DNA from 3 places in the Paraburkholderia sp. ZP32-5 genome. Region 2 is predicted to be linked to each of the others. Evidence: riboswitches for the same ligand, from Rfam matches in the RefSeq annotation. Region 2 holds a riboswitch; each other region holds the start of a gene.
What was found. Region 2 has a riboswitch for cobalamin ahead of cobA (uroporphyrinogen-III C-methyltransferase). Riboswitches for the same ligand answer to the same signal wherever they lie in the genome.
Positions count from the first base shown of each region.

Region 1: linked by a shared signal. The riboswitch ahead of L0U82_RS03870 (TonB-dependent receptor domain-containing protein) and the one ahead of cobA (uroporphyrinogen-III C-methyltransferase) in region 2 are both predicted to bind cobalamin.
Region 3: linked by a shared signal. The riboswitch ahead of cobG (precorrin-3B synthase) and the one ahead of cobA (uroporphyrinogen-III C-methyltransferase) in region 2 are both predicted to bind cobalamin.

Region 1 covers NZ_JAJEJP010000001.1:902,577-912,652, reverse strand. Annotated here, with positions in the region: gene L0U82_RS03890 (adenosylcobinamide-GDP ribazoletransferase) at 1-276, opposite strand, end outside; gene cobT (nicotinate-nucleotide--dimethylbenzimidazole phosphoribosyltransferase) at 338-1,399, opposite strand; gene L0U82_RS03880 (ABC transporter ATP-binding protein) at 1,456-2,316, opposite strand; gene L0U82_RS03875 (FecCD family ABC transporter permease) at 2,313-3,392, opposite strand; gene L0U82_RS03870 (TonB-dependent receptor domain-containing protein) at 3,432-5,384, opposite strand; cobalamin riboswitch at 5,476-5,735, opposite strand; gene L0U82_RS03865 (ATPase) at 5,942-6,301, shown strand; gene L0U82_RS03860 (cell division protein ZapA) at 6,298-6,609, shown strand; RNA gene ssrS (6S RNA) at 6,766-6,947, shown strand; gene L0U82_RS03850 (EVE domain-containing protein) at 7,096-7,554, shown strand; gene L0U82_RS03845 (SIMPL domain-containing protein) at 7,728-8,456, shown strand; gene lgt (prolipoprotein diacylglyceryl transferase) at 8,608-9,513, opposite strand; gene L0U82_RS03835 (LysR family transcriptional regulator) at 9,599-10,076, opposite strand, start outside.
Region 2 covers NZ_JAJEJP010000002.1:1,359,339-1,369,414, reverse strand. Annotated here, with positions in the region: gene L0U82_RS24835 (ATP-binding protein) at 39-1,154, opposite strand; gene cobN (cobaltochelatase subunit CobN) at 1,151-4,969, opposite strand; gene cobW (cobalamin biosynthesis protein CobW) at 4,983-6,074, opposite strand; cobalamin riboswitch at 6,261-6,539, opposite strand; cobalamin riboswitch at 6,621-6,906, shown strand; partial or broken gene cobA (uroporphyrinogen-III C-methyltransferase) at 7,156-7,920, shown strand; gene L0U82_RS24815 (cobalamin biosynthesis protein) at 7,981-8,415, shown strand; gene cobO (cob(I)yrinic acid a,c-diamide adenosyltransferase) at 8,412-9,014, shown strand; gene L0U82_RS24805 (cobyrinate a,c-diamide synthase) at 9,018-10,076, shown strand, end outside.
Region 3 covers NZ_JAJEJP010000002.1:1,608,163-1,618,238, reverse strand. Annotated here, with positions in the region: gene L0U82_RS25895 (AAA family ATPase) at 1-1,608, shown strand, start outside; gene cobJ (precorrin-3B C(17)-methyltransferase) at 1,667-3,505, opposite strand; gene L0U82_RS25885 (precorrin-2 C(20)-methyltransferase) at 3,502-4,233, opposite strand; gene L0U82_RS25880 (precorrin-8X methylmutase) at 4,246-4,872, opposite strand; gene cobG (precorrin-3B synthase) at 4,865-6,343, opposite strand; cobalamin riboswitch at 6,437-6,615, opposite strand; gene cbiE (precorrin-6y C5,15-methyltransferase (decarboxylating) subunit CbiE) at 6,699-7,922, shown strand; gene L0U82_RS25865 (cobalt-precorrin-5B (C(1))-methyltransferase) at 7,922-9,028, shown strand; gene L0U82_RS25860 (cobalt-precorrin-6A reductase) at 9,025-9,750, shown strand; gene cobM (precorrin-4 C(11)-methyltransferase) at 9,799-10,076, shown strand, end outside.

The DNA of each region.
Region 1 (10,076 bases), on a different contig from region 2:
ATCGACGCAATCGGCCAGACCGTCCTCGTGGAATGCACCGGTCACGAGCAGAGACGCGGCCATCGACAGCAGCACCGCGACGCCGGCCGGAAACACCCGCAGCGCGGCGAGATAGACGAGCGCGCTGAGGCCACCGATCAGCACGCCGACCAGCGGAAAATAGCGTGCCGCCGCGTTCAGATAGTGCGGCTCGTAGCCGACCCAGCGCGGCACCGGCACGCGCGTGAAATAACCGAGCGCGGTGAAGAAATAGCGCAGTTCCGCGAGCGGGTTCATAAGCGGGCCGGATCCAGGTTGGGAGCGAAAAAGGCCGTCGCGGCGCGTGTCGTCATACGCATCAGGCGTCGCGATCCGCGACGCCCGCCGAGTCGAAGCTCGCCATCTCGTTGACAAAGGCCGTCGCCGCGCGCAGCAGTGGCACCGCCAGCGCCGCGCCCGTGCCTTCGCCGAGCCGCAGATCGAGCGACAGCAACGGCTGCGCGCCAAAATGATCGAGCATCCGGCGATGGCCCGTCTCATTCGATGCATGCGCGAACACGCAGTACTCGCGCAACTCGGGCGACAACGCATCGGCGACCAGCAGCGCCGAACTCGCGATAAAGCCGTCGACGAGAATCGTCATGCGCGCTTCGGCGGCAGCCAGATACGCACCCGCGATCATCGCGATTTCGAAGCCGCCGAATGTCGCGAGGACATCGAGCGGCGCGCGGACATCCGCGTGACGCGCGAGCGCGGCGGCGAGCACAGTGCGTTTTTTCGCAAGCCCGGCGTCGTCGAGACCGGTGCCGCGGCCGACGCATTCGTCGATCGGCACATCGCACAGCCGGCTCATCAGACACGCGGCCGCTGATGTATTCGCAATACCCATCTCGCCGAAGCCGATCACGTTGGTGCCGAGCGCCGCGTGATGACGCACGCGCTCGGCGCCTGCCTGCATCGCGGCGAGTGCCTGGTCGTGCGTCATCGCCGCTTCGTGCGCGAAGTTGCGCGTGCCACCCGCAATCGGAATGTCGACGAGTCCGGTGCTCGACGGCACCGGCGTCGCGACACCCGCGTTGACCACTTCGAGTTCGAGACCGGCGACGCGGCTCAGCGCATTGATCGCCGCGCCGCCCGCGATGAAGTTCGCGACCATCTGCGCGGTCACCGCTTGCGGATACGGGCTCACCCCTTCAGCAGCGATGCCGTGATCGCCGGCGAACACGATCATCGCGGGCCGCTGCACGGTCGGATGCGTGCTGCGTTGGATCAGGGCCATCTGCAACGCGAGCGTTTCGAGCCGGCCGAGGCTGCCCGGAGGTTTAGTGCGCGTATCGATGATCCGTTGCAACTCGGCGCGCAGCGTCTGATCGACGGGCACGACTTCGGGCAAACCGGCCGGACGTGGAAAGAAAGTCATGGACGTAGTCGGGAAAGAGAACCAGAGAGAACTAAAGAGAATGTCGCAATAAGCGGTCAGCCTGACGCGCGGTCATGACCGGTCGGCGATTCATCATGTGCACGCGCACGCGGCGCGGGAATCAGCGCCTCGTGCTCGCCGTCGCGAATCAGAATCAGCGGATAGCCGAACGCGCGGCTCGTCAATGCGGGCGTCAGCACGTCGCGCACCGGGCCCGCATGCGCGCCGCCCTCGCCGTCGAGCAATAGCGCGTGCGTCGCGAAGCGGCGCGCGAGGTTCAGGTCATGGCACGAAAACAGTACGCTGCGAGCCGTGCCGCGGCCTGGCTCATGCGTCCACTCGACGAGCGCTTCGAGACAGTCGATCTGATGATGCAAGTCGAGATGCGACAACGGTTCGTCGAGCAGCAGCAGCGGCGCGTCCTGACACAGCACGGCCGCCAGCGCGACACGTTGCCGCTCGCCGCCCGATAGCGACAACACGTCGCGCGCGGCGAATTGCGCGAGGCCGAGCCGTTCGAGCGCCGCGTGCGCAATCTCCCGGTCGTCGTCGCCATCCCAGCCCCAGTCGCTCAGATGCGGAAAGCGGTTCAGCAGCACGATGTCGAACACGTTCGCGCTGAACGCATCGGCCGCGCTTTGCGGCATCAACGCACGACGCCGCGCGAGCGGCACCGGCTGCCAGTCGGCGAGCCGCACGCCATCGAGTTCGACGTGGCCCGCCGAGGCTCGCGCGAGTCCCGCGAGCGTCGACAGCAGCGTCGTCTTGCCCGCGCCGTTCGGCCCGGCGATACACCAGATTTCGCCCGCATTGAACGTGTGCGTGAACGCATCGAGCAACGTGCGCGGACCGGCGCGCAACGTCAGACGTTGCACGCTCAAACATGAAGGAGATGAGGTGTCGTGGCTTTGCATCATCGGCGGCGCCTCAACAGCATCCACAGAAACACCGGCACACCGACCAGTGACGTGATCACGCCGACCGGCAATTGCGCGGGCGCGATCACGGTACGCGCGATCAGGTCCGCGCCCATCACCGCGACGCCGCCGCCGAGCACGGCCGCCGGCAGCAGCATGCGCTGGTCGTTGCCGAACGCGAGACGCAGCATATGCGGCACGACGAGGCCGACAAAGCCGATCGTGCCCGCGGTCGTTACCGCCGCGGCGGCCGCGAGCGACGCGACCAGATAGACGCGCAAACGCAGTGGCATCACCGCGACACCGAGCGCCTGGGCGGCCGCATCGCCACGCAGCAGCACATTCAGACGCGGCGCGGCCGGCACGATCGCGATCAGCGCGAGAGCCAGCGCGATCAGCGCGGTCCACGGCAACGCGCCGCCGTTGAGATCGCCGGTCAACCAGAACAGCATGCCGCGCAGACGGCTGTCGGGCGCGAGATTGAGCAGCAGCGTGATCAACGCGCCCCAGCCCGCCGCGATCACCGCACCGGTCAACAGCAGGCGCGGCGACGTGTCTTGCGGCTCGCCGCGCCACAGTTCGCGACGCGCGAGCCCGAGCACCAGCAGGATCGACACGAACGCGCCGGCGAACGCGCTCGCATCGACGATCCACCATGCGCCGCCCGCGATCATCGCGACGAGCGCGAAGCTCGCCGCGCCGCCCGACACACCGAGCACATACGGTTCGGCCAACGGATTGCGCAACAACACTTGCAGCAACGCGCCGGCGAGCGCGAGCAAACCGCCGCATGCGAAGCCGGCGAGCGCGCGCGGCAAGCGCAGTGTGCGCACGATTTCGCCGGCCAGATCGTTGGTCGTCGCGCCGGTGTACACGCCATCGAATGCATGCGACGGCGCCAATGCCGCAAGCACGCGCGATGGCGCAAGCGGCACGCTGCCGAGCGCGAGCGACGCGATCAGCACCACCAGCGCGACCAGTGCGAGCCCGAGCCAGATCATGGCCGCGCGCTTCGCGCTCATCGTGCGAAGTGGTGCGCGCGGCGGCGTGCTCGAAGAAGCAGGCGCCTGGTTCATCGGCGTGCGCTCATGCGCTTGCCCGAACCGGCGCGCGCATTACTGCTGCTGCCAGCCGAGCGTGACATACGCACCGCGCCCCGGCGAGTTGTACGAGTAGGCCGTTTCATAGTCCTTGTTCAACAGGTTCTGGATTTGCGCGCTGACCCACCACGCCTTCGTGATGTTGTAGCGCGCCGACAGATTCACGACGCCGTAGCCGCCGAGGTTGCCGTTGCTATCGACGCTCGGACCGCTGACGATCCACTCTCCACCGACGCGCCATACGCCGATGCTGCGATTGATCGCGAGCGAGCCGAAGCGTCGCGCGCGCCGCACGAGGTCGACGTCGTTGTCGAGATCGACGGGGTTTTGCAGCGTCAGCGACGCGCGCACGTCGGTCTTGCCGACATGACCGCTCCACGATCCCTCGAGCCCCTGCACCTTCGCATGGCCGACGTTCTCGGGCAGATAGATGCCGGGAGTCGTCTGCACGTAGTCGATCAGATTCGTATAGCGCGTCTGGAATGCGTTCAAGCGCATCACGCCGAGCGCATTCGACGCGTACTGCAAGCCTGCTTCCACGGAATGACTGCGCTCCGGCTGGATCGATGGATTACCGCTCAACGGATAGTACAGATCGTCGAAGCTCGGCGCGCGAAACGCATCCGAATAGCTTGCGGTTGCCTTCCAGTGCGACGTGATGTCGAAACCGTAGCCGAGATAGTAACTGTTCGCTCCGCCGAAATCGGAATACTGGTCGCGCCGCACATTGGCCTGAATCTGGTTGCGGCCGAACCTCGCGGTATAGCCCGCGAACACCGAATCGACATGACGCTCGGGCGCGCCGAACGTATCGGAGTCGAGGCTCTGGTCCAGATGTTCGTAGCCGATCTGCAGCTTCTGATGCGCGGCGAGCGCGAAATCGTTCTGCCACGTGTACTGACGACTGTCGGTATCGAAGCGGCCGTTATAGACGCCGTTGGTATTCGACACGCTCCGATCGTCGCCCTGGGCGACCGTGAAGTGCGTGGTCCACCAGTCGGTCAGCCTGCCGTTCGCGAACACCGACACCTGACTCACCTTGCTATACAGGTTGTTCAGATCGGTCGGCACGCCATACGCGTTGTCGTAGCTATTGTTGCCGTTCGACTGCAAATAGCGCACGCCCGCATCCCAGTTGTCGTTGAACTTGTGACGCAGCGATGCCGAGATGCTCTCGTTCAGATAGCCGTTCGCATTCGGATTCGCGCCCGGCGCCTGGCTCGGGTTGATCGACGAAAAGCCATCGTCCCTGGTGCGTGCGAGTGTGATGCTGAAGGTCGTGCGGCCATCCCGATCGAGCGCGCCGTTGGCGCCGAGCGTTTGCGTCTGCGTGTGATAGCTGCCGTAGCCGACTGAAAAGTTGAAACGCGGCGGATGATCGCCGCCGTCCTTCGTGAACACCTGCACGACGCCGCCGATCGCGCCCGATCCGTATAACGCGGACACGTTGCCGTTGACGACTTCGACATGATCGACCTGATCGAGCGGAATCTGCGAGATCTGCGCGCTGCCGAGGCTCACCGAATCGACGCGCACGCCGTCGATCAACACTAGCGATTGCGTCGCCGACGCGCCGCGCAACGAGAGGCTCGCGCTCGAACCGGGGCCGCCGTTGCGCGTGATCTGCGCGCCGGGCGCGAGTTGCAGCAGGCCTGGCAGATCGGTCGCGGTGGTGTCGGCGATGTCCTGCTGATCGAACTGCGCGGTTTGCGGAATCGCATCGGTGAGCGCTTGCGGTCCGCGTTCGGCGGTCACGACGATCGGCGCAAGTGCGGTGACCGCTTCGGCGGCGGCGAGGTTCGCATCGGTGGGAGCGGTTGCCGCAGTGACAGACGAAGATGAAGACGGGGATGAAGCGCCGGCCGGCACGGCGGACGCCGAAGCCGCGGGTTCAGCGCTTTGCGCATGCACGACGAGCGGCAGGCTCGCGAACGCGAGCAACGCCGCGCGGGCGATGGGGGACTGCATCGGATGATATTCCTGTGAGTGGCGGGCGCGGCCCGCTTCCCCGCAGGCCGACGCGTAACGAGACGTCCCCCCTGTTTGACGTTCTGATGGGCGACGTGCTCTCCCTCTGGCCGGTATCCGGGCTGCGACGCATCGGTCCCGCCTTCCCACGCGTGACGCGCAGTGGCACACTCGCAAGTTAAGCTTCGAACCTGCGTTCAGGACCGACCTGCATGTGAACATGCGGTCGCTTACCGTTGCGGGGGCAGCGCAGGTTCGCGTCCGCGGTGTTCGACACCCCGCGCGTCCTGCTTCCCGTTTAACTGCGCGCACGGAAACGCGCGCGCGAGCACCAGAGTGCGGCAAGTTTAGGAGCGGCCTCGATGGGCGTCAAGAAAGCGTGCCCGCGAATAGCCGTTCCGTAAAACGCGGGCTATTGTCCGGCGGGTGACGTGTTTTTTATCTTATGGTCGGGAAAAAGCGTGCAAGAAGCGATGTTGTTACGTCTCGAAACGAGACAATTGTCGGAACCTGTAATATTCCGCGCTAAAATGCGATGTCTTTAGAGGACGCAGCACATGCTCACCGAACTCGAATCACTCTCCCAGAATATCGGCAAGCTGATTGCGATCAGCCAGCGCCACAACGAAGCGCGGCTCGCGCTCGAAGAGCAGCTCGCGCACTCACGTGCCGAAGTCGAGGCCACCCGTGCGGAACTCGCGCAATTGCGCGCGGAGCGCGACGCGCTGCAAGCCGAACGCGACACACTGTCCGCCAAGATCGACGACGCGCAGGTGCGCCTGAATGCGATTCTCGAAAAATTGCCGCGCGCACGCGCGAGCAGCGAACCGGATAACCAGCTCGATCTGCTCGACTCTGGCCATCCCGAAGGCGAAGAAGCGGAAAGCGACGTCAGCCGCCACGGAGAAAACGCATGACCACCAAGCAGATCGAAGTCTCGATCCTCGACGTACCCTATCGTCTCGCGTGCTCGCCGGAAACCGAAGGCGCGCTGCTCGAAGCGGTGGCGCGCGTCGACGCGGAAATGAAAAAAATTCGTAGCGCGAGCAACGTGCGCGGCACGGATCGCATTGCCGTCATGGCTGCGCTGTCGCTGGCATCGGAACTGCTTAAGCTGCAAAGCAGCGTAAGACACGGAGAAGCATTTCCCGCTGAAGAAATCCGGCGTACAATGCAGCAAATGAACGATCAGCTAGGTACTGTGATCCAACAGTACAGCATGTAGCAAGCGTAGCAGCGTGCCGGTTTCGAACCGGTCACGTGCTCAACGAAGTGGCTCGAATGCAGTACCCGTGTGTCACTTTTCTGAAGTACATGAGAAGATCACGGCAAGCATTTGAGTTCAATCGTTAAGTGATTGTGTTGTAGCTTTATCGGTTTAGCTTCCCTGCCTGGTTCGCCAAGGTCATATATTCCTTGAACCAATGCCATGTGCACGGTTGCGGAAATTTGTAGCACGGGCGTGCGCGTCACTCTGTCTGATGTACCCGAAGTGTTGCTAACTGCGACCAATTCTGAACCCTCGGTTCAGGATGCCGGCCTAGCGGCTAAGGCGGGGACCTTATCTGGAACGGCATCGGACTTCGGTTCGATGCCGTTTTTCTTTGGGTCCCGTTTTTTTGCGCTGTTTTTGTGCCGCTTTTCAGGCGCTTTTTCGTAGGCACCCGTTCGGACCCGCGTGTCGTTCAATCTCTAACGTTCAATTCGATTCATGCGCTACTGGCTGATGAAGTCCGAACCGGACGAAGCGAGCATCGACGATCTCGCCAACGCACCGCATCGCACGCTGCCGTGGACTGGTGTGCGCAATTATCAGGCGCGCAATTTCATGCGCGACACCATGCAGGTCGGTGACGGTGTGCTCTTCTATCATTCGAGCTGCCCCGAGCCCGGCATTGCGGGCCTCGCGGAAGTGTCGTCCACTGCCTATCCGGACCCGACGCAGTTCGACAAAAAGAGCCCGTACTACGACGCGAAGTCGTCGCCGGAAACACCGCGCTGGATCCTCGTCGATGTCGTGTTCAAAAAGAAGATCCCGCTGATTCCACTCGCCGCGTTGCGCGAGCATCCGCAATTGCAGGACATGCGCGTGCTGGCCAAAGGCAACCGTCTGTCGATCACACCGGTGAGCGAAGCCGAATGGCGTTTCATCACCAAACAGCTGGCTTAAAGGCAAATTCGGCATTCAGTCGCATGTGACTCAGGACCGCGCGATCGGCGGACGTGTGAATCTCCTCGCTGCCGATCATCCGTATCTCCACTCCCACCCAGGCCACCCACCTCGCGCCGCAAGCCGGCGCTCGCGTCAATCGAGCACAACCTGTTCAACCAAGGAGTCCAGCAATGACGAAAAAAGCCGCACGGGCACTCGCACTCGCTCTCGCCTGCACCGCGCCTGTCGCGCTCGCGCTGACCCCAACCCTCGCTCGCGCGCAGGGCGTGATGCCGCAGCCTTCGGGGGTTCTGTCGCTGAATGCGCAAGCGAGCGCGGAGGTGCCGCAGGACGTCGTCGATATCACGCTGTTTTTCGAGCAGGAAGCGAACGATCCGTCTTCGCTGACGGCCACGCTGAACCAGCGCGCCGACGCGGCCTTGCAGAAAGCGCGCGGCGTCACCGGCGTGACCGCGCGCACCGGCTCGTTTGCGATCTTCCCGTCGACGGACCGCGACGGACGCATCTCGACGTGGCGCGGCCGTACCGAAGTCGTACTCGAATCGCGCGACTTCGGCGCAGCGTCGAAGCTCGCCGGACAGATGGCATCGATCATGCAGGTCGGCAACGTGAGCTTCTCGCTATCGCCGGAAGCGCAGCGCGCGGCGGAGCAGCGGCTCACGGGCGACGCGATCAAGTCGTTCCGCGAGCAGGCAGCCTCGTCGTCGCAAGCGTTCGGCTTTAGCGGCTATTCGATCCGCGAGGTCAACGTGAATCACAGCGGCAATGTGATGCCGCGGCCGGTCATGATGATGAGCGCGCGCACGATGAGCACCGACGCGAAGATGGCGCCGATGCCGCTCGAAGGCGGCACGTCGACGGTAACGGTCAATGTGTCGGGGTCGGTGCAGATGAAGTGATGCGCGCGGCGAGCCGCGCTTGCGTCGATCGATACGCACACGACGAACGTACCAATAAAAACGCCACGGCATGACTTCATGCCGTGGCGTTTTTCATTTCATTCGTTCAGGAATTCAGCATCAGCACCCGTGCCGAACGAACGCTCGCCCGTCAGCTTGCACTGACCGCCTGCGCCGGCTCGCGGCGCCCACGGCGATACGCCCACACCATCAGGCCGATGCCCGCGAGAATCATCGGCAGCGACAGCCATTGGCCCATCGACAGGCCCATCGCCAGCAAGCCGAGGAAATCGTCCGGCTCGCGCGCGAATTCGACCGTGAAACGCGCGAGGCCATAGCCGATCAGGAACATCGCCGAAATGGCGCCGAGCGGCTTCGGCTTGCGCGAGAAAAAGATCAGCACGAAGAACAGCACGAAGCCTTCGAGCGCGATTTCATACAGCTCCGAAGGATGCCGCGGCAGCAGGTGATATTGCGCGAACACTTCGTTCAGATGCCATTGCACGGCCTGCTGCGGATGCGCGGCGAGCCACGCGGCGTCATCCGGCGCGGCGCCGGGAAACAGCATCGCCCACGGCGACGACGGATCGGTCACACGGCCCCACAACTCGCCGTTGATGAAGTTGCCGAGGCGTCCCGCCGCGAGTCCGGTCGGCACCATCGGCGCGACGAAGTCGGTCACCTGCAGCCACGAACGCTTGCGTTGAAACGCGAACAGCACCATCGCGAACGTCACGCCGAGAAAGCCGCCATGAAACGACATGCCGCCTTCCCACACCTTGAAGATTTCCAGCGGATGCGCGAAATAGAAGCTCGCCTTGTAGAACAGCACGTAGCCGAGGCGGCCGCCGAGAATCGTGCCCAGCACGCCGTAGAACAGCATGTCGTCGATATCCTTGGCGGTCCAGCCTTGCGCGGCAACGTAAGGCAAACGCAGCCGCAGCCGGGCGACGACGATCGCCGCGACGAACGCGACGAGATACATCAGGCCATACCAGCGCACGGCGAGCGGCCCCAGATGAATGGCGACGGGGTCGAAATTGGGGTGAATGAGCATCGGGTAGTTATGGGCAGTTCAGGTTCAGAAGCGGTTTGACGGCGGCACACTCGACGCGATCGACGACGGCCTTCGGCACGCGCCGCTACGCACGCGCCGCGACCGTCGCGGCATGAGCACGCACGATCTCGATAAAGCCCGCGAGCACCGGACTCACCTCGTCCGTGCGCCAGACGAGGCCCGTCTCGATCGCCGGCACAGACTCCGACAGCGGACGGTACACGACACCGGTGCGGCGCAGATTACGCAACGATTGCGGCACCAGTGCGACGCCCATGCCGGCCGACACGAGGCTGACGATCGTCTGCATCTGGATCGCCTCCTGGCCGATGCGCGGCGTAAGGCCCGCGACGCCGTAGCAATCCATAATGATGTCATAAAAGCCTGGCGCGAGACGCCTTGGAAAGATCACGAGAGGTACGTCGGCAAGATCGCGCAGGCTGACCGGGGTGTCGAGCCATTCGGCGGTATCCGCGTTTGGCTGTGGGTCAGCGTTGCCGGCGGCGCCCGGCACGCGCTGCGCCATCTCCGTCGACATCGCGATCACCAGAGGCTCGCGCGCG
Region 2 (10,076 bases):
ACCGCTGTGCGAGTCAGCGGCGGCACCCTTCCGATGGCTCAGCGTTTTTTTGCGCCGAGCGGGATGACGCTTTTGACCTGCACCGTCGCAGTCGGCTCAGGCGGCAGGTAGCCCCAATCGGTGTCGGTAGAAGATGGTGGCGACGCGGACGCCTGAGGCGCTTCATTGCCAGCGCCTTGCTGCGACGGCGGCGCCGCACTCTCGGACTGCCCCGAAGACGAAGCTTGCGGATCACGCTGCCGTCGCCGATGAATCAGCACCGACTCCGCCACACGATCCACATGTCGCGTCGTCACCTCGGAGGCCTGTTCGAGCGCAGCCAGCGCACGCGCCGCGCGCAGCATCACCAGATCGGCGCGCAGTCCATCGACAGCGGCGGCGATGCACAGCGCGCTAACGTGCGCATGCACGGCATCGTCGAATGCCAGTTGTGGGAGCGTCGCGCGTGCCGCGCGAATCCGCTGCGCGTAAGCAGTCTGTTGTTGAACATAGGCCGCGCGAAAGCCAACCGGATCATGATCGAACGCGAGCCGGGCCTTGACGATCGCCTCGCGCGTGCGCGGCTCGAACGCATTCTCCAACTCGACCATCAGCCCGAAGCGGTCGATCAGTTGCGGCCGCAACTCTCCCTCCTCGGGATTCATCGTGCCGATCAGCACGAAGCTCGCGTCATGACTATGAGAAACGCCATCGCGTTCGACGGTATTGACACCGCTCGCCGCCGCGTCGAGCAGCGCATCGACGAGCGCGTCGGGTAGCAGATTGACCTCGTCGACATACAGCACACCGCGATGCGCCTTTGCGAGCAGCCCCGGCGAAAAGCGCACCGAGCCGTCGCGCAGCACGGTTTCGATATCGAGCGTGCCGATCAGACGATCCTCGCTGGCGCCGAGCGGCAGATTGACCAGTTGCCCTTCCGGTAGCAACTCGGCGAGCGCGCGCGCCGCGGTCGACTTCGCGGTGCCGCGCGGCCCGCTGATCAGCACGCCGCCGAGACCCGGATCGATCGCGGCGAGCAGCAGCGCCTGCTGCAACGGCGCCTGGCCGATTAGCGCGGCGAATGGAAAAACCGGCCGCGAAGCCGTGCCCGAACTCGCGCGCACGCCTGCTTCGCCGCCGTTCAAATCGCCCGCTTCTCGCGTCGCGCCATTCATGTCCGTGTTCCTTCGATCTGCTGTTCACTCGCGAGCAGATGCTGCTCAACCTGCGCGCGATAGTCGCCCGGCTCCTGCCACAGCCCGCGCTGCATCGCTTCGAGCAGGCGCTCGCAGATCGAATGCAGCGCGTGCACGTTGTGCCGCTGCATGAACGCGCGGGTATCGGCGTCATTCAGATAAGCATCGGCGACGAGCGCATATTGATGATCCGCGATCACGCGCGCGGTCGCGTCGTAGCCGTAGAGATAATCGACGGTCGCCGCGATCTCGGCCGCGCCCTTGTAGCCATGGCGCTTTACACCATCGAGCCACTTCGGATTGACCACGCGCGAGCGGATCACGCGCGCGATCTCCTCCTGCAGCGTACGTACGCGAGGCGCGGCCGGATTGCTGTGATCGGCGTGATAAACGCGTGGCTGCTCGCCGCCCAGATGTCGCACTGCCGCGACCATGCCGCCCTGAAACTGGTAGTAGTCGTTCGAATCGAGCAGGTCGTGCTCGCGGTTGTCCTGGTTCTGCAGCACCACGTCCATCGCGGCCAGACGCGCGCCAAACGCGTGATGCGCTTCCTCGCCCGCGCTCTTCTGCGCGTATGCGTAGCCGCCCCACGCTTGATAGGCGTTCGCGAGATCGGCGTCGGTCTGCCATTGGCGCGAGTCGATCATCTGCTGCAGACCCGCGCCGTACGCGCCGGGCCGCGCGCTGAACACGCGCCAGCCGGCGCGCTTGCGCGCTTCGGCGGGGTCCATCCCGCGCGCGATCAGCGCATCGCGTTCGCGCAGCACGCGCGCGCGGATCGGATTCAGATCGGCGGGTTCGTCGAGTTCGGCGACGGCCTGCACCGCCGCATCGAACAGATGCATCACGTTGGCGAACGCATCGCGGAAGAAGCCGGACACGCGCAGCGTGACGTCGATACGCGGGCGATCGAAAACTTCGATCGGCATGATTTCGAAATCCGTCACGCGATGGCTGCCCGGCGCCCACTTCGGCCGCACGCCGAGCAGCGCGAGCGCCTGCGCGATATCGTCGCCGCCGGTGCGCATTGTCGCCGTGCCCCAGACCGACAGGCCGATCGCACGCGGATAGTCGCCGTGCTCCTGCAGATGCCGCTCGATCAGTTGCTGCGCCGATTTCAAGCCGAGTGCCCACGCGGCTTGCGTGGGCACCGCGCGCGTGTCGACCGAATAGAAGTTGCGCCCGGTAGGCAGCACGTCGGGCCGTCCGCGCGACGGCGAACCACTCGGTCCCGGTGGCACGAAGCGTCCTTCGAGACCGCGTTTCAGTTGCGTGATTTCCTGCGGACCGCAGGCGTCGAGACGCGGCAACACGTCGTCACGCAAACGCGCGATCACCTGTTCTGCTTGCAGCAGATTATCGACCCACCCCGGCGACGCTTGCACGCTGTCCACACCATCCATGTCTTCACCGCACACACCGACCAACAGCCGCGCCGCGAGCAGTTCCAGCCGCTCACGCGTATCGCCATAGTGCCGCCACGGCGCATCGCTCACCTGCTGTAGCACGTCGGGACGCGGCCCATCCCACGGCGCCGCCCAATCCACGGTCAACGGATCGAACAGATAGTCGAGGCGCAGATCGCGCGCCAGCGCATCGGTCAAACCGGCTCTGCCGCCCTGTCCGTCGCCGATCGGAAAGCGGCCGAGCGCGAGCAGCGTATCGCGCCGCTGCACGCCGCGCGGCGACTGCCCGAACGTATGCAGCCCATCGCGAATCTGCGCTTCCTTCAGCTCGCACAGCCATGCATCGACGCGCGTGAGCAGCGCGTCCTCGTCGTCCTGACCGTTCGGCGCCGCGAGGCTCAGTTCCTCGTGCAAGCGATGCTCGACGATCGTCGCGAGGATCGTGCGACGCAGCAACTTCGCGCGACGCGGATCGACCATCAGCGCTTCGTAATATTCGTCGACCTGGCATTCGAGGTCCTGCAACGGCCCATAGTTTTCGGCGCGCGTCAGCGGCGGCATCAGATGATCGATGATGACCGCCTGCGCGCGCCGCTTGGCCTGGCTGCCCTCGCCCGGATCGTTGACGATGAACGGATACAGATGCGGCAGCGGTCCCAGAATCAGATCGGGCCAGCATGTGTCGCTCAACGCGACGCTCTTGCCCGGCAGCCATTCGAGATTGCCGTGTTTGCCGACGTGCACGACCGCGTCGATACCGAACTGGTGACGCAGCCAGAAGTAAAACGCCAGATACGCATGCGGCGGCACCAGTTCCGCGTCGTGATAGCTCGCGTAATCGCCCTGCTCGCGCGAACGCGAAGGCTGAATCCCGACGAACACCTGCCCGCAGCGCCAGCCCGCGATCATGAAGCGGCCGCGTCGCAGCGTCGGTTCCTGCTCGGGACGGCCCCAACGCGCGTTCAGCGCATCGCGCACGCTCGCGGGCAATGCATTGAAATGAGCGAGATAGTCGTCGAGCGCGAGGCTTTGCAACGCCGGCCGCAGATCGCGCACGACGGGGTCGTTGGTCACGCCCTCGGTGAGCTTCTTCAGCAGCGCATCGCTGTCTTCAGGCAACTCGGCCACGCGATAGCCTTCGTCGCGCAGCATCGACAGAATGCCGACCACCGACGCCGGTGTATCGAGCCCGACACCATTGCCGATACGACCCTCGCTCATCGGATAGTTCGCGAGGATCAGCGCGAGTTTCTTGTCCGCGTTATCGAGCGAACGCAGACGGCACCAGCGGCCGCTCAGCTCGGCGAGAAAACGCACACGTTCGAGGTCCGGCTGATAGCGCACCACGTCGACCTCGGTGTGCGGACAACGATACGCAAGCCCCTTGAAGCTGATCGCGCGCGTGATGATGCGGCCATCCACCTCCGGCAGCGCGATATGCATCGCGATGTCGCGCGAATTGAGGCCGTGGTTGTCCTTGAGCCAGTCTTCGCGATTGCCGCCGCTCAGGATCACCTGCAGCACCGGCGCGTCGCCGGCCAGCGCGAGCGGTTCCGGGTCATCGATCGCGGACGCCGCGAACGCGGTCGTATTGAGCACCAACGCCGCCTGATGTTGCGCGCACAGCGATTGCACGACTTCGCGGCTCATCGCATCTTTGAGCGACGTAATCGCGAGCGGCAGCGGATTGAGCCCTTGCGCATCGAGTGCGTCGATCAACGCATCGAACACCGCGGTATTGGCGGCCTGAAGATGGGCCTTGTAGAAAAGAATCGCGACCACCGGCGCATCCTGCCGCCAGCGCGCCTGCCAGTCAGCGATGGTCGGCATATCGCGCTCGGGGTGATATAGCGACGCGGCGGGCAATGCGCGCGGCGGCTCCGGCTCGCGTCCCCAGTCGAGCGCGCGATACGCGATGCAGCGCAGGAATGCCTCCGCATTTTGCGGGCCGCCCTCGCGCAGATAACGCCACAACTGCTGGCACAACTCCGCGCTCGCGGTGCTGCGCGCGAGCAGATTCGGATCTTCCTGCAAGTCGCCGGAAAACATCGCGAGCGTTTGCTGCTTGCGCTGCGCGAGCGCGACGACCTGCTCGATGCCGTACGGCCAGTACGCTTCGCCGCCAAGATGATCGACCACCACGACGCGCGCATGCTGCAGCACGTCGTCGACATAGAAATCGACCGAGGCCGGCTGCCGCAGATACGTGACGTTCGCGAGCCGCACGCTCGGGAAACCATCCCCGAGACGCGGCACGACGCTCGCGAGCAGCGACAGTGTGGTATCCGCGGAACTGAGCACGACGATATCGGCGGGCTGCTGATCGATACGGATCACGCCCTGCGTATCGTCGACGAAGCCGCCCGGCGTCGTGCGCAACAGATGCATGGTCGCGCGCCCGTTACGCGGCAGCGTTCGACGTCGCGCCGAGCGCCGCGTCGAATGCCTGCTGCAAGGTGGACTGATCGAGGTCTTCGCCGATCAGCACGAAGCGGCTCGAATAGCCGTCGCCGCCTTCGCCGGCCTGCCAGCGCCGGTCGAAATAGCTGTCGAAACGGCGGCCCACGCCCTGGATCACGAGCCGCATCGCCGCGCCCGGCAACGCCGCAAAACCTTTGACGCGGTAGATCGTGTGGTTTTCGACCAGCGTCTGCAACGCGGCGAGTGCGGCTTCGCGCGACGGCACGCTCGCTTGCACGACGACCGAATCGAACTCGTCGTGATGATGATCGGGATCGTCGGCGGAACCGTGATGATCGTGGCGCAGATGGATGGTTTCCTCGGACGCGGCTTCGAGACCCAGCAGCGTGTGCAGATCCAGCTCACCCCTATGCGCGCGCACGATCTTGACCTGCGGCGGAATCTCGTCACGGATCAACGTTTCCACGGCGCTTTGCTGCGCATCGTCGAGCAGGTCGGTCTTGTTCAGAATCACCAGATCCGCGGCGGATAACTGGTCTTCGAACAGCTCATGCAACGGCGATTCATGATCGAGATTCGGATCGGCCTTGCGCTGCGCATCGACTTCGAGCGGATTGTCGGCGAATTGGCCGCTGGCGGTGGCCGGTCCATCGACCACGGTTACCACCGCGTCGACGGTGAAGCCGTTTCTGATCTGCGGCCAGTTGAATGCCTGCACCAGCGGCTTCGGCAATGCGAGGCCGGATGTTTCGATCAGCACGTGATCGATCTCGCCGCGACGCTCGGCGAGCTTTTCCATCACCGGGAAAAACTCTTCCTGCACGGTGCAGCACAGGCATCCGTTCGCCAGTTCATACAATTGCCCTTCGGTTTCGACGCCGTTTTCATCGCAGCCGATACCGCAGCCCTTCAGGATCTCGCCGTCGATGCCGAGTTCGCCGAACTCGTTGACGATCACCGCAATGCGCTTGCCCTCCGCATGCTGAAGAATGTGCCGCAACAGCGTGGTCTTGCCGCTGCCGAGAAAGCCCGTGACGATCGTGACGGGAATCTTGCGCAATTGAGTTTGCATCGTGAGGTCCATCGGTAGACGTTGCATGGGTGCGCCGGTCGGTTCGCGTGTCGGTCCAGCAGCAACGGCGTTGTCCGCGACATGGAAAGCGCACGGAAAACGCCCGGAGACACGACACGCGCAAAAACGCCCGGAAACACAGAAAGCAAAGTGAAGTCATGAACGCGCCGCCGCATCCCCGCGGCGTACGTCCTGCATCTTCGGGCCGGTATCCGGGCTGGCGAAAGCGCCGCTTCCCCTTCCCGGCCGAGTGGTTTCTCGCCCAGTGGTGATATGCCGACGCGGCCTTGCGCGTGGACATCGAAGCCGGCTCCGCGGCGCACGGCCGTAAGGCCTGCACCGCTTTTCGCTTACCGTTGCGGGGACAGCACAGGTTAGCCCGCTCCAGAGCAGATGGGCCCCCTGTTTCCCGTTTAACTGCCCGCGCACGAGCGCGCGGGCGAGCACCAGAAGTGCGTGCGAGTGTAGGCCCGCAGCCTTGCCCAGTCAAGAAAGCACGCGCGATGAAAACCGCCGCCGACGCTTATCCGGCAAGGCCCCGTGTGCTATCGTATGCGCGCGTTTGGTGCCCGCATATGCGCTCGCATGTGCAGTTAAACGGGAAACAGGCAACGCATCATGCGTTCAACCTGTGCTGTCCCCGCAACGGTAAGCAACCTGCGGCGCGCGCCTCGATTCTGGCGCGCCGCGCATGCGTTTTTTGATGCCACTGTCCTGTGAATCGACGAATCCGCGCGATCTCGCGCGTATCTTCGTCATTCCACGTCAAGGACGGGAAGGCAAAGCGCGTGAGGTCGCCAGCCCGGATACCGGCCAGACGCGGTGGCGGCGCCGCGTGCAGCACCTGCACCGATCGCGCCGCCGGCCGCCGGAATCCGCGGGGAACGGATGTGAAGGCGTTCAAGCATGGCATCGCGCGTCCGTGGCGTTTTCCGAACTTCAGAGGAAAGCGCCGCCCATCACGTGTGTTGCCGCGCCCGGATTCGCAGTACCGCATGAACTCGATCTGCACCATCGCGCGCGCTATCGCGCAGCGCTTCTCTCGTCCCACCATCGCATGGCGCACGCCATGCTCGCTGCGATGACCCGCGCCTGGCTGATCGGCGCCGGCCCCGGCGACGTCGAACTGATGACGCTGAAGGCGACCCGCGCGCTCGCGCAAGCCGATGTCGTGCTCGTCGACGACCTCGTGAATCCGGACGTATTGCAGTTCGCGCACGCCGATGCGCTGGTCGTGCATGTCGGCAAGCGCGGCGGGCATCCGTCGACGCCGCAGGCCGATATCGTCGCGCAAATGCTCGCGCATCTGCGGGCCGGGCGCAACGTCGCGCGCCTCAAAGGCGGCGACCCGTTCGTATTCGGACGCGGCGGCGAGGAATTGCAGGCGCTGCAGGCCGCCGGTATCGATGCCGAAGTGATCAACGGCATCACCGCGGGCATCGCCGCGCCCGCGGCGCTCGGTATTCCAGTCACGCAGCGCGGCTATTCGCAGGGTGTGGTGTTCGTCACCGGCCACGGCGCCGGCAGCGACGAGCCGGACTGGGCCGCGCTCGCCGCGACGCGCATGACACTCGTGATCTATATGGGGATGCGGCGTCTCGGCGAGATCGCCGACGCGTTGCTGGCGGCCGGCATGGGCGCCGATACGCGCTGCGCGGCGATCGAAGCGGCAACGCGGCCCGAGCAGCGTCACGCGCTCGCTTCACTCGGTGAGCTTGCCGACGTGGTCGAACGCGCGGGGCTCGGCTCGCCTGCGATCGTCGTGATCGGCGCAGTGGCGTCGCTCGCGCTCGCACGCGATGTCGCTCAACGCGAGCATGCTGCTGACGCCAGTGATCCAGCAGCAGGTCATCTCAGCGACCCAACCCAACAACACCAGCGTTCAACAAAAACGCTAAGCGTAGGCATCGGTTGCCGCCTGCACACCCCCGCAGCGGATATCGAAGCCGCCGTACGCCACGCGCTCGGGCCGCATGCGTTCGAACAGATCGGCGCGATCGCGACGATTGACATCAAGGCGAACGAAGCCGGCCTGCTCGATTTCTGCGCGCGTCATGCGCTGCCGCTGCGGCTATTCACTCGCGAGCAGATCGCCGCGGTGCCGCTGTATTCAGTGTCGGCGGCCACGCAGATGCATCTCGGCGTGGACGGCGTCTGCGAGCCTTGCGCGCTGCTGGCAGCGCAAACCCTCAACCCTGCCACTGCATCGCAGCTCGCCCGGCTCGTCGTACGCAAGACCGTGCACGCCGGCGTCACCGTCGCGATCGCATCGTCCGGTGACGATGCCGATACTCACGCAGCCTCTATATCAACAGCTTCCAACAATCAGGACCTTCGATGAAAACCGATCCCGAATCGCATCAGCGCATGACCGAACGCCGCCGTGAAGGCCATGAGAAAAAGCAGGCCGGCGCGACCGTCGAAAAAGGCCTGCTGATCGTCAACACCGGCACCGGCAAGGGCAAAAGCACGGCCGCGTTCGGCATGGCCGTGCGGGTGCTCGGCCACGGCATGCGCCTGGGCGTCGTGCAGTTCATCAAGGGCGCGCTGCATACGTCGGAGCGTGACTTTCTCGGCGCCATCGCGCAGTGCGATTTCGTCACGATGGGCGACGGCTACACGTGGAATACGCAGAACCGCGAAGCCGATATGGCGACCGCGCGCAAAGGCTGGGACGAAGCGCGCCGGATGATCGAAAGCGGCGATTACCAGATGGTGATCCTCGACGAGCTGAACACCGTGTTGAAGTACGAATATCTGCCGCTCGACGAAGTGCTGTCGGTGATCAATGCACGCGCGCCGATGCTGCACGTCGTCGTCACCGGCCGCCATGCGCCCGATGCGCTGATCGAAGCCGCCGACCTCGTCACCGAAATGCGCGCGATCAAGCATCCGTATCGCGAGCAGGGCGTGAAGGCGCAACGCGGCGTGGAGTTCTGAGCAATGTCCGCGTGCCCCGCGCTATTTATTAGCGCCCCGGCGTCGGGTCAGGGCAAGACCACGATCACCGCGGGTCTCGCGCGCTATCACCGGCGGCTCGGCCGGCGTGTGCGCGTGTTCAAGACCGGTCCGGACTTTCTCGATCCGATGATCCTCGCGCGCGCGAGCGGCGCGCCGGTGCTGTCGCTCGACCTATGGATGGTCGGTGAGACCGCGTGTCGCAACCTGCTCGCGCAGGCGGCGGCCGAAGCGGATCTGATCCTGATCGAAGGCGTGATGGGTCTGTTCGACGGCACGCCGAGCAGCGCCGATCTCGCGACCGTTTTTGGCGTGCCGGTGCTCGCGGTGATTTCCGCGCAGGCGATGGCGCAGACCTTCGGCGCGCTCGCGTTCGGCCTCGCGCACTTCAAACCGGAGTTGCCGTTTCACGGCGTGCTCGCGAACCGCGCCGGTTCGGCACGCCATGCACAGATGCTCGAACAAGCGTTACCGGCCGATCTGCGCTGGTGCGGACACATCGCCGCGAGCGACGAAATCGCGTTGCCCGATCGTCACCTCGGCCTGCACCAGGCCGACGAAATCGGCGATCTCGAAGCGCGGCTCGAACGTGCCGCCGATACGCTCGCGACCACATCTCTTGCCGAATTGCCGCCCACGGTCGAATTCGGTGCACCGTCGCCCGAAGTTTTGCCGCAACTGCTGCAAGGCAAGCGCATTGCGATGGCCCGCGATGCCGCGTTCTCGTTCATCTATCCGGCCAACGTCGCATTGCTCGAAGCGCTCGGCGCCGGGGTGCACGAGTTCTCACCGCTCGCCGACGAGCCGTTGCCCGACGCGACGGACGCGCTCTATCTGCCGGGCGGCTACCCCGAACTGCATGCAGCGACACTCGCGAATAACTCACAAAGCGCCGCGTCGATCCGCGCGCACGTGGCGGCCGGCAAACCGGTCGTCGCCGAATGCGGCGGCATGCTGTATCTGCTCGACACGCTGACCGACGCGCACGGCGCGAGCACACCGATGCTCGGTCTGGTGCCCGGTCACGCGACGATGCAAAGGCGC
Region 3 (10,076 bases), 250 kb from region 2:
TCCGCCGATGCGAACCGCGCGCTCGAACTCGCGAACGCGGCCGTCACGGCCGCTGATCTGCGCAATCAGATCGAGTTTTATCGCACGGAGAGCAAGCGGCTGGACGCGTCGATCGCCGACGCGGACAAGGCCAATGCGGCGGTATTGCAGGCCACGCGCGATGCGGCAGCGCTTGAAATCGACGAGGCGCAACTAAAGCGGCTCGTCAAACTCGATGCTGAATTGACCGTGTTGCGCGCGCGCACCGAAGCGGCAATGACGCGCATCGAATACCGCTTGAACGGCGAGGTCAGCGTCGGCGATCAGCGGATCAGCGGCACCGGCGTGCTGCGTGTCGATGAAGAGAAGCGCATCGGTCTCGGCGAGCTTGGCGAGTTGCGGATCGTTCCGGGCGTCTCCGATCTGGCTGCGCAATTGTCGGAACTCGCGACGCTCGAAGCGCGGCATGCGCAGGCGTTGCAGATGCTCGGGGTTGCATCGGCGGGCGATGCGCAGGCGCGCCACGAGCAATGGAGAAGCCTCGTCGCGCAACAGAAGCAGTACGCGCAGATTCTCGGCGTGCATGCGCCACAGGGCATCGACGCATTGCGCGCGGCGCTGGCGTCGACGGTAGCGCGTGTGCAAGCGTCGAGCGAGCGGCTCGCGAGTCTGCCCGACGTGTCCGCCGCGCTGCCGCTCGACGATGCGCGCCGCAACGCCGATATCGCGCGCGATGCATTGGACGCCGCGCGCAAGGTGCGCGAGCAGGCGGCCGCGACGCAATCGAGCGGGCTTGCGAAGGCCGAGTCGCTGGCCGCGCAGTTGCAGCGCAAGGAAGCGCAGCTCGCCGACGACGCGTATCGTCGCAACCGCGCGCAATGGCAGGCGAATATCGTCGAACAGCGCGTGAAGGTCGATGCGTTGAAGAATCAGCGCGGTGAACGCGAGCGCGAACTGGAAGCCGCGCGTCTGGACGATCCGGCGGCGGAGGCGAAGCGCTATCTCGCGTCGGCTGAACTCGCGCGCGGCGAGCAGCGCGAGCGTCAGCTAAGGATCGCGGAACTGCGCAGCCAGCTGGAGACGATGGGCGCGTCCGGTCTCGGCGAACGGCTCGCCGCGCTCGAAGCGCAGATCGAACAGGCGACGCGCCGCAAGGACGAACTGAGCCTGCGAGCGAGCGCGCTGAGTCTGCTCGACGAAGTGCTCGTCGACGAGCGGGATGCCGCGCTCGCGCAGTTGCGCGCGCCGCTGACCGAGCGGCTGGGCCACTACCTGAAGCGGATTTTTCCGCAATCGAGCATTGCGCTCGGCGACGATCTGAGCCCCGCGACGCTCGATCGCGGCGGCCGCGCCGAACTGCTCGATGCGCTGAGCTTCGGCACGCGCGAGCAGCTCGGCATCCTGACGCGGCTCGCGTACGCCGATCTGTTGCAGGCGTCAGGCCGGCCGACGCTGCTGATGCTCGACGATGCGGCGGTGCATACCGATGCCGCGCGGCGCGACGCGATCAAGCGCGCGCTGATCGACGCGGCCACGCGCCATCAGATTCTGGTGTTCACCTGTCATCCGGAGTTGTGGGACGACCTTGGTGTCAGGCAGCGGGCGGTGGAGGATCTGAAGGTGGCGTGAGCGCATGCGTGGGCATTGCGCTTATTGCGCGTGAGCACGCTACCGTGTGCTCACGCGTTCATTTGTACCAGCGCGGGGTATAGACCCATTGCGTACCGTTGTCGCCGCAAGCAAACCGCCGCGTCAGCGATGAACCGACGATCACCATCGTGCGCATATCCACATCGGACGAACGGATTTCACCGAGCGTCAGTGTGCGCAGCGTGCCGCCGGGCCGGCCGATGTCGCGGCCGAGCACCACCTCGGTCGACGCCGCGCGATATTCCCGCACGATATCGAGCGCCTTGTCGAGCTGCCACGGCCGCGCGCGCGAGATCGGGTTGTAGAACGCCATCACGAGATCGGCTTCGGCCGCGTGACGCAGGCGCTTTTCGATGATCGTCCACGGCTTCAGGTTGTCGGACAGCGACAGCATGCAGAAGTCGTGGCCGAGCGGCGCGCCGGCTTGCGCGGCGGTGGCGAGCGCGGCCGACACGCCTGGCACGATCGATAGTTCGACGGCGGCCCAGGCGTCGTCGCGCGACGCTTCGAGCGCTTCGAGCACCGCGGCCGCCATCGCGAACACACCAGGGTCACCGGACGACACCATCACGACCGCACGGCCCTCGCTCGCGAGTTCGAATGCGTGCCGCGCGCGCTGCATTTCCTCGCGATTGTCGGTGCCGTGCACGCGCTGGTCCGCACGCAACGGGCCGGCCATTTTCACGTAGGTGTCGTAGCCGAGGATATCGGTGGCTTCGTTCAACGCGGTGCGCGCGGCGGGCGCCATCAGTTCGGCGCTGCCCGGGCCGAGCCCGATCACGGTCAGGCGACCGCGCGCCCGGCCGATCGTCGCGGGATCGATCGCGAGTGGGGAGACGGCGAGGGCGATGTCGCTTTCGGCGGTGGCCGGAAGCGTTTCGTGCGGGACGTGTAGCGCGGCGTGGAGCAGGGTGGCTGCATCCGGTTCGCTGCCTTCGGTGCCTGCATGCGCGAAGCGCAGCGGTACGTCGAGCAGCGCGGCGGCTTGGGCGAGCGACGAGTCGGTCATGCTCGTGGATGGCGCGAGCAAGGCCGCGAGCGAAAGCGGCGAAAGATCGTGTGCGTGCAGCGCCGCGCGCACTTGCGTGGCGATGCGGGTGGCAATGCGCGTGGCAGTTGAGGTGGCTGTATCCGTGCCAGCATCGTCACGCGTATTCGCATCGTCCACGGCGCTTGCGTCATCGTCGGCGCGCGCGTCGCGGGCGACACGATTCGTCATCGCCGCCACCACACTGCGCGGATGAATCACCAACTGATCCGCGCGACCATCCCACGCATGCGGCGTCACACGAATCGCAAGACGCGCGGACTCGGAACGCGGCAGTTGTGCATCATCGAGCCACGGCGCGTCTCCTTCAACGCGTGTGCTTTCCCCAGCAAGCAGATCCGACACGAAGCGCTTGCCCTGGCCAATGTCGGCGAGTACATAGCCATCGGGAGGATTAAGCACGCAGGTGCCGAAGCGCAACTCGCCGCTCGTCGTGATCGCCGGCGCGACGGCGAGCGCCGCCGCGATCTCGCGTGCCATCACGTTGACGCCCGCGAGCCCGCCGAGCAGCGGCACGACCGCGCTGCCGTCCTCGGCGACCGCGAGCACCTGCGGCTCCGCGCCCTTGTTCGACAGCAGCGGCGCGAGGCAGCGGATCACGATGCCGGCCGCGCACAACGCGACGATCGGCGTGCCGCGCGCATAGAGTTCACGCAGATGCGCGCCGAGTTCGGTGTACGCGATATCGGCATCGACGCGGCCTTGCAGCGCATGGATGTCGCAGCGCGTTCGATCGCCAGGCGCGCCTCGCCCGACATACAACGCCTGAATCCGCCGCGCGGTCTCCAGCGCTCCCGCTCCGAGAATCACGATGGCCGGCGCAATCATCCTTGCCATTTTTGCCCCGGCACGACGAGCAGCGAAAAATACGGCGACGCCATCGGATCGACGTCGGCCAGCGGCACGATGCGCTGATTGCCCATCGTCGCGCGTTCGACGTATAGCGCGCGCCCGGCGAGACCAAGTTCGTCGAGCACGCGCCGCACCTTGTCGAAATTGCGGCCGAGCTTCATCACGACGGCGGCATCCGCGTCGGCGAGACGGCGGCGCAGTTCGTCCTCCGGCAGCACGCCGGACAGCACCGACAGACTCTGGTTGCGATACACGAGCGGCGCGCCGAGCACCGCCGCGCCGCCGAGCATCGAGCACACGCCGGGCACCACTTCGCTTTCGTAGCGCGCGGCCAGCCGGTCGTGCAGGTACATGTACGAGCCGTAAAAGAACGGATCGCCCTCGCAGATCACCGCGACGTCGCGGCCCGCGTCGAGATGGCCCGCGACGACCTCGGCGGCGGTGTCGTAGAAGTCGGCGATGATCGCCTCATACGACAGCGGCGGCTCGAGCGCTTCGGTTGTGACCGGATAGACGAGCGGCAGATGCTGCTGCGCGTCGTGCAGATGCGCTTCGATGATGCCGAACGCGTTGCCCTTCTTGCCCTTCGCGACGAAGTACGCTACCACCGGCGCCGCCTTCAGCAAACGCAGCGCCTTCACCGTGATCAACTCCGGGTCGCCGGGGCCGACGCCGAGTCCGAACAGCCGCCCTGCGGGCGTCATGTGCCGCGTCATTTATTCGACCTCCGTCGCAAGCGCGTTGACCGCGGCGGCGGCCATCGCGCTGCCGCCACGCCGGCCATGCACGACCACATAGGGCACGCCGCGGCTATTGTCGGCGAGCGCCGCCTTCGATTCGGCCGCGCCGACGAAGCCGACCGGAAAGCCGAGAATCAGCGCGGGCCTCGGCGCGCCGGCGTCGAGCAGGTCGAGCAGATGGAACAGCGCGGTCGGCGCATTGCCGATCACGACGACGCTGCCGGCCAGACGCGGACGCCACAATTCGAGCGCGGCAGCCGAGCGGGTATTGCCGATGTCGCGTGCGAGCGCGGGCACGTCCGCGTGAGTGAGCGTACAGATCACGTCGTTATTCGCGGGCAGCCGCGCGCGCGTGATGCCCTGCGCGACCATGCCGGCATCGCACAGGATCGGCGCGCCGAACGCGAGCGCATGGCGGCCGGCACTGCCGGCGCCGTCGGAAAACGCGAGGTCGTCGATCACGTCGACCATGCCGCACGCGTGAATCACGCGCACCGCGAGTTTTTCGAGGTCGGCCGGAATGCGCGACAGGTTGGCTTCCGCGCGGATCGTCGCGAAAGATTGGCGATAGATCTCCTGACCGTCGCGAATGTAATCAAGCATCGGGGTAGCTCCGGGCGAGGCGCGCGAGCAGGGCGGCGGCCTCGTCGATGGTCAGTTGGGACGCGACGCGCCGGCCGAATCCGGCGCAGCCGTCGCGGCGATACAGGTCGTAGCGGTCGGGTTCGACCGCGAGCAGCGTGTACGGCGCGCAATGGGCAGCCGCGCACGAACGCGCGCAGCCGCTCAGATGCACGTCGACATCGGCGGGCAGTTGCGCGGCGAGTTGCAGTGCGTCGTTCTTGGTGTCGGCGAGGCCTTTCGCGCAGCCGCTCGAACCGGCGCATGCGATCAGATGCGCGATCGGTTGTGCGGCATCGCAGGCGAGGCCGAGCGAGATCAATTCCGTTAGCACGGCGGTGGCGGCTTGCGTCGGGATATCGGGCAGCAGCACGCTTTGCCACGGCGTGACGTGTAGCGTGCCGTTGCCATTTCGTTGCGCGAGGTCGGCGAGGCGGTTCAGCGTGGTCGCGTCAAGACGGCCGAGCGGTGGCTGGCCGCCGACGTGCGATAGGTTCGCGTTGTGTTGCGCATGGGCGCCGAGGCGCAGCGATGCGTCGGCGGGATTTTCTCGTCGCCAGTCGCGCAGCGTTGCGTCGCGCGTGAGCGGGAAGTTGACGTAGCGTTGCGCGTGCAACAGCAAGGTGTCGGCGGAATGCATGGCGAGCAGGTCGCGCATGCGGGTCGTGTCGGCGGCGGCGAGATCGAGGAACGTGTGCAGCAACGCGCGCACGAGCGCGGGCACCTGTGACGGAGCAATCGCGGCGAGTGCGCCGGTGCCGTTCGCGTTGTCATCAGGCGATTCGTTGGTGTTTGTTGCCGGCCCTGGGCATCCAGCGAGGCCGAACACGAAGCGCACCCCATCTTCGTCAACCGATGCCGCAAGCCACACGTCGTGCGGATGATCGACGCGCGCGAGCCGTTCTCCACCATCGACGAGCAGCGCGAATTTCGGCGACAACGCCGCGAAGCGCGCATCGCTTTGCAATAGCGCGAGCAGTTCGGTGCACAGCGGCGTGGTGTCGATCAGCGCGTGCCGGTCGCGGCCAGCGGCAGGGCTGATCATCACGTTGCGCACGTCGTCGGCGGAACTGAGCGCGGCATTCACGTGGTTTGCGTCGCTTGCCGTCGTGGAAGAAGCAGAAGAAGGGGACGCCCCTGCGTACGCAGCACCCGAAGCCGGCCCCATCCCCGCGTCAATCAACGCCGCGCTCAACGCAGCCTCATGCCCTTCACGCACACCGCGCACTTGCAGATTCGCGCGATTGGTCAGCTCGATCACGCCGCTCGCGTGCCGCGTGCTCGCGGCGGCGATCGCGCGCGCCTGCGCGGCGCTCAGCACGCCGCCCGGCAGCTTGACCCGGCAGATGCCGCCATCGCGCGCGGCGACGATGCGCAGCAGCCCCGGACACGCGGAAGCGCGCGGCGGCGTGGCTGCATCGGGTAAAGCAGTGGAGGGCAAAGCTCGATTCAAGACGGACACCGGATATAGCGTCGCGCGACGGCCCGAGCAAGCCGCATTGCGGACTTTGCTGCGGCATCGGTACACCCCGCCCGATGTTGGCTGGCACGAACAGTTTCGCCGGCAGGTCTCCTGGCTCGCAGGTCATGGTCCGTCGCAGCCTTCCCGGTCAAACCAGTGGCGCGTAGAGCAGACGGACTCGCTGCATACAGTTGCGGGGGCAGCCACATCATTGCTGTGTTCCCTCTTCGGCCCCGAAGGGCACCGGCGGCTGTATTATGCCTTTTTTCGAACCGCGCCACGAGGCTGGACGCTTTGACTGGCGTGGCTCGGCACACTTTTGACGAGCCCCGATGAGGATGAATGCATGCAGCCCTGGCTGACCGTAGTGGGTATTGGTGACGACGGTTTCGCCGGTTTGGGACGGTCTGCGCGGCGTGCTTTGCTCGACGCGTCGGTCGTGTATGGCGGCGAGCGGCATCTGGCGATGCTGCCCGCGCGTCTGGCCGCGCGCCGCGCCGCGTGGCCGCGTCCGTTCGATCTCGCGCCGCTGCTCGCCGAGCGTCCTCAGCCGGTGTGCGTGCTCGCGAGCGGCGACCCGATGCTGTTCGGTGTCGGCGCGACGCTCGCGCGGCAGTTGCCGGTCGGCGAACTACGCGTGCTGCCGGCGCCGTCGTCGTTATCGCTGGCGGCCGCGCGGCTCGGCTGGCCGTTGCAGGAGGTCGCGACCGTGTCGCTGGTGGGTCGGCCGCTGGCCGCGCTGAATACGCATCTGCATGACGGCGCGCGCATCTTCGTGCTAAGCGCGGATGGCCACACGCCCGCGGCGCTCGCGGCGGCACTCGCCGCGCGCGGTTTCGGCGCGACGCGGATGAGCGTGCTCGAACATCTCGGCGGCGAGTTCGAACGGCGCATCGATGGCCGCGCGGATCAATGGTCGGCCGGCGAACTGGCCGCGCTGAATCTGATCGCGCTCGACTGCCGCGCGGCGGCCGACGCGCCGCGTCTGCCGCTGACCAGCGGCCTACCCGACGACGCATTTATCCACGACGGCCAGTTGACCAAACGCGACGTGCGCGCGATCACGCTCGCGCGTCTCGCACCCGCTCCCGGCGAATTGCTGTGGGACGTCGGCGCGGGCAGCGGCTCGATCGGCATCGAATGGATGCGCGCGCACCCGAGTTGCCGTGCGATCGCAATCGAAGCCAACGACGCGCGGCAACGCTTCATCGAACAGAATCGCGATGCGCTCGGCGTGCCGGGTTTGCAACTGGTGGCCGGCCACGCGCCCGCCGCGTTGCAGGGGCTGCCGGCGCCGGATGCGGTGTTTATCGGCGGCGGGGTGACCGAGCCCGGCGTGCTCGAGACCTGCTGGGAACAGTTGCGCGACGGCGGCCGGCTCGTCGCGAACGCGGTCACGCTGCAAGGCGAAGCGGTGCTGGCCGCGTGGCGCGAACAGCATGGCGGCTCGTTGACGCGTATCGCGCTCGCGCATGCACAACCGCTCGGCGGCTTCGATACATGGCGCCAGGCGTTGCCGATTACGCTGCTCGAAGTAGTGAAGCCGGCGACTTCATCGGCCGATTCGTGATGCGCGAAGAGACTCCCGAACAACCGGCGCCGCTACGCAGCGGCTACACGACCGGCAGTTGCGCAACCGCGACGTCGCTCGCGGCCGCGCGTCTGCTGCTGGCGGGCGAGGTCAGCGAGGTCGCCGACATCGTGTTGCCGAAGGGCCAGCATGTGCCGATGCGACTCACGTTCTGCCGGCTGTTTGAGGGCAGCACAGAAGGCGAGCGAATCGCGGAAGCGGGCACGATCAAGGACGCCGGCGACGACCCCGACGTGACTCACGGCGCGGTCGTGTTCGCGCGCGTGCGTCTCGTGGCCGAGCCGGGCGTGATCTTTCGCGCGGGGCCTGGTGTCGGCACCGTCACGCGCGCCGGGTTGACGCTGCCGGTCGGCGAGCCGGCGATCAACCCCGTCCCCCGTCAGATGATGACCCGGCACCTGAGCGAACTCGCGGAGCGGCATGGGTACGGCGGCGGTTTCGAAGTGACGGTCGGTGTCGAAGGCGGCGAGGAACTGGCGCTGAAAACGATGAACCCGCGCCTGGGCATTCTCGGCGGACTGTCGATACTCGGCACCACCGGCATCGTGCGGCCGTTCTCGTGTTCGGCGTATATCGCGTCGATCCATCAGGGCATCGACGTCGCGCGCGCGAACGGCTACCTGCATGTGGCCGCCTGCACCGGCAACGCCAGCGAAGATGCGATGCGCGCGCACTACGGTTTGCCCGATATCGCGCTGATCGAGATGGGCGATTTCGTCGGCGCGGTGCTCAAGCATATGAAGCGCGCGCCGGTCGAACGGCTGAGCATCTGCGGCGGCTTCGGCAAGCTCAGCAAACTCGCGGCGGGGCATCTCGATCTGCACAGCCGCAATTCGAGCATCGACCTCGAGCAGCTCGCGGGATGGGCTGCTTCACATGGCGCCGACGACGCATTGCAAGCGGCGATGCGCGCGGCCAACACGAGCCAGCAGGCGCTTGCGCTGGCCCACGCGCAGCAGGTGCCGCTCGGCGATATCGTCTGTCAGCGGGCATTGGCTGTCGCGCGCGAGATTGTGCCGCCGCAGGTGAGCGTCGAGACGTTCGCGATCGACCGGCAGGGCAATCTGGTCGGAGCCGCGCGATGACCCGCGTGCTGCTGCTCGGCGGCACCGGCGACGCGTTGAAGATCGCGCGTCAGCTCAGGCCCACCGACGTGTACAGTCTCGCGGGACTCGGCAAGGTGCCGGACGATCTGCCGTGCGCGGTGCGCGTCGGCGGCTTCGGCGGCAGCGAGGGCCTCGCGCGCTATCTCGACGCCGAACGGATCGGCCTCGTGATCGACGCGACGCATCCGTACGCCGCGCAAATCAGCGCGAACGCCGTGCATGCGTGTCGCGCGGCGGGCGTGCAGTGCTGGGCGCTGCGCCGCCCGGCCTGGCAGCCGCAAGCCGGCGACGACTGGCGCTTCGTCGGCGACTGGCACGAATTGATCGCTGCGCTTGCCGCGTTCCGGCGGCCATTTTTCACGCTGGGCCGCGAACCGCTCGCGCATCTCGACGACATTCCGCTGCATCAATTCTGGACCGTGCGCTGCCTGGAATCGCACGCCGATACTGCGCGCTCACGGGTGATCGCGGCGCGCGGGCCGTTCACGCTCGATGGCGAGCGCGCGCTGTTTGCGCTGCAAGGCTTCGACGTCGTCGTCAGCAAGAACAGTGGCGGCGGCGCGACCGAGGCCAAGCTCGACATTGCGCGCGAGCGTGGTTTGCCGGTCGTCATGTTGCGCCGGCCGGTGCTGCCGGACGTCGATCGCGAGTTCGCAACGGTTGCCGCTTTGCTCGACGCCCTGCGCGCGCATCGGCCATGAAGCATGCGGGCAATGAAATGCGCCATTGAATCAAGACTGGAGTCACGAATGACGGTGTTTTTTATCGGCGCGGGTCCTGGCGACCCGGAGCTGATCACGGTGAAGGGGCAGCGCCTCGTGCGTAGTTGTCCGGTGATCCTGTACGCGGGCTCGCTGGTGCCGGCCGCGGTGCTCGAAGGGCATCGCGCGGAGCTGGTGGTCAATACCGCGGACCTCGATCTCGACCAGATCGTCGCGCTGCTGGCCGCCGCGCATGCGAAGGGGCAGCACGTCGCGCGCGTGCATTCGGGCGATCCTTCGCTGTACGGCGCGATCGGCGAGCAGAT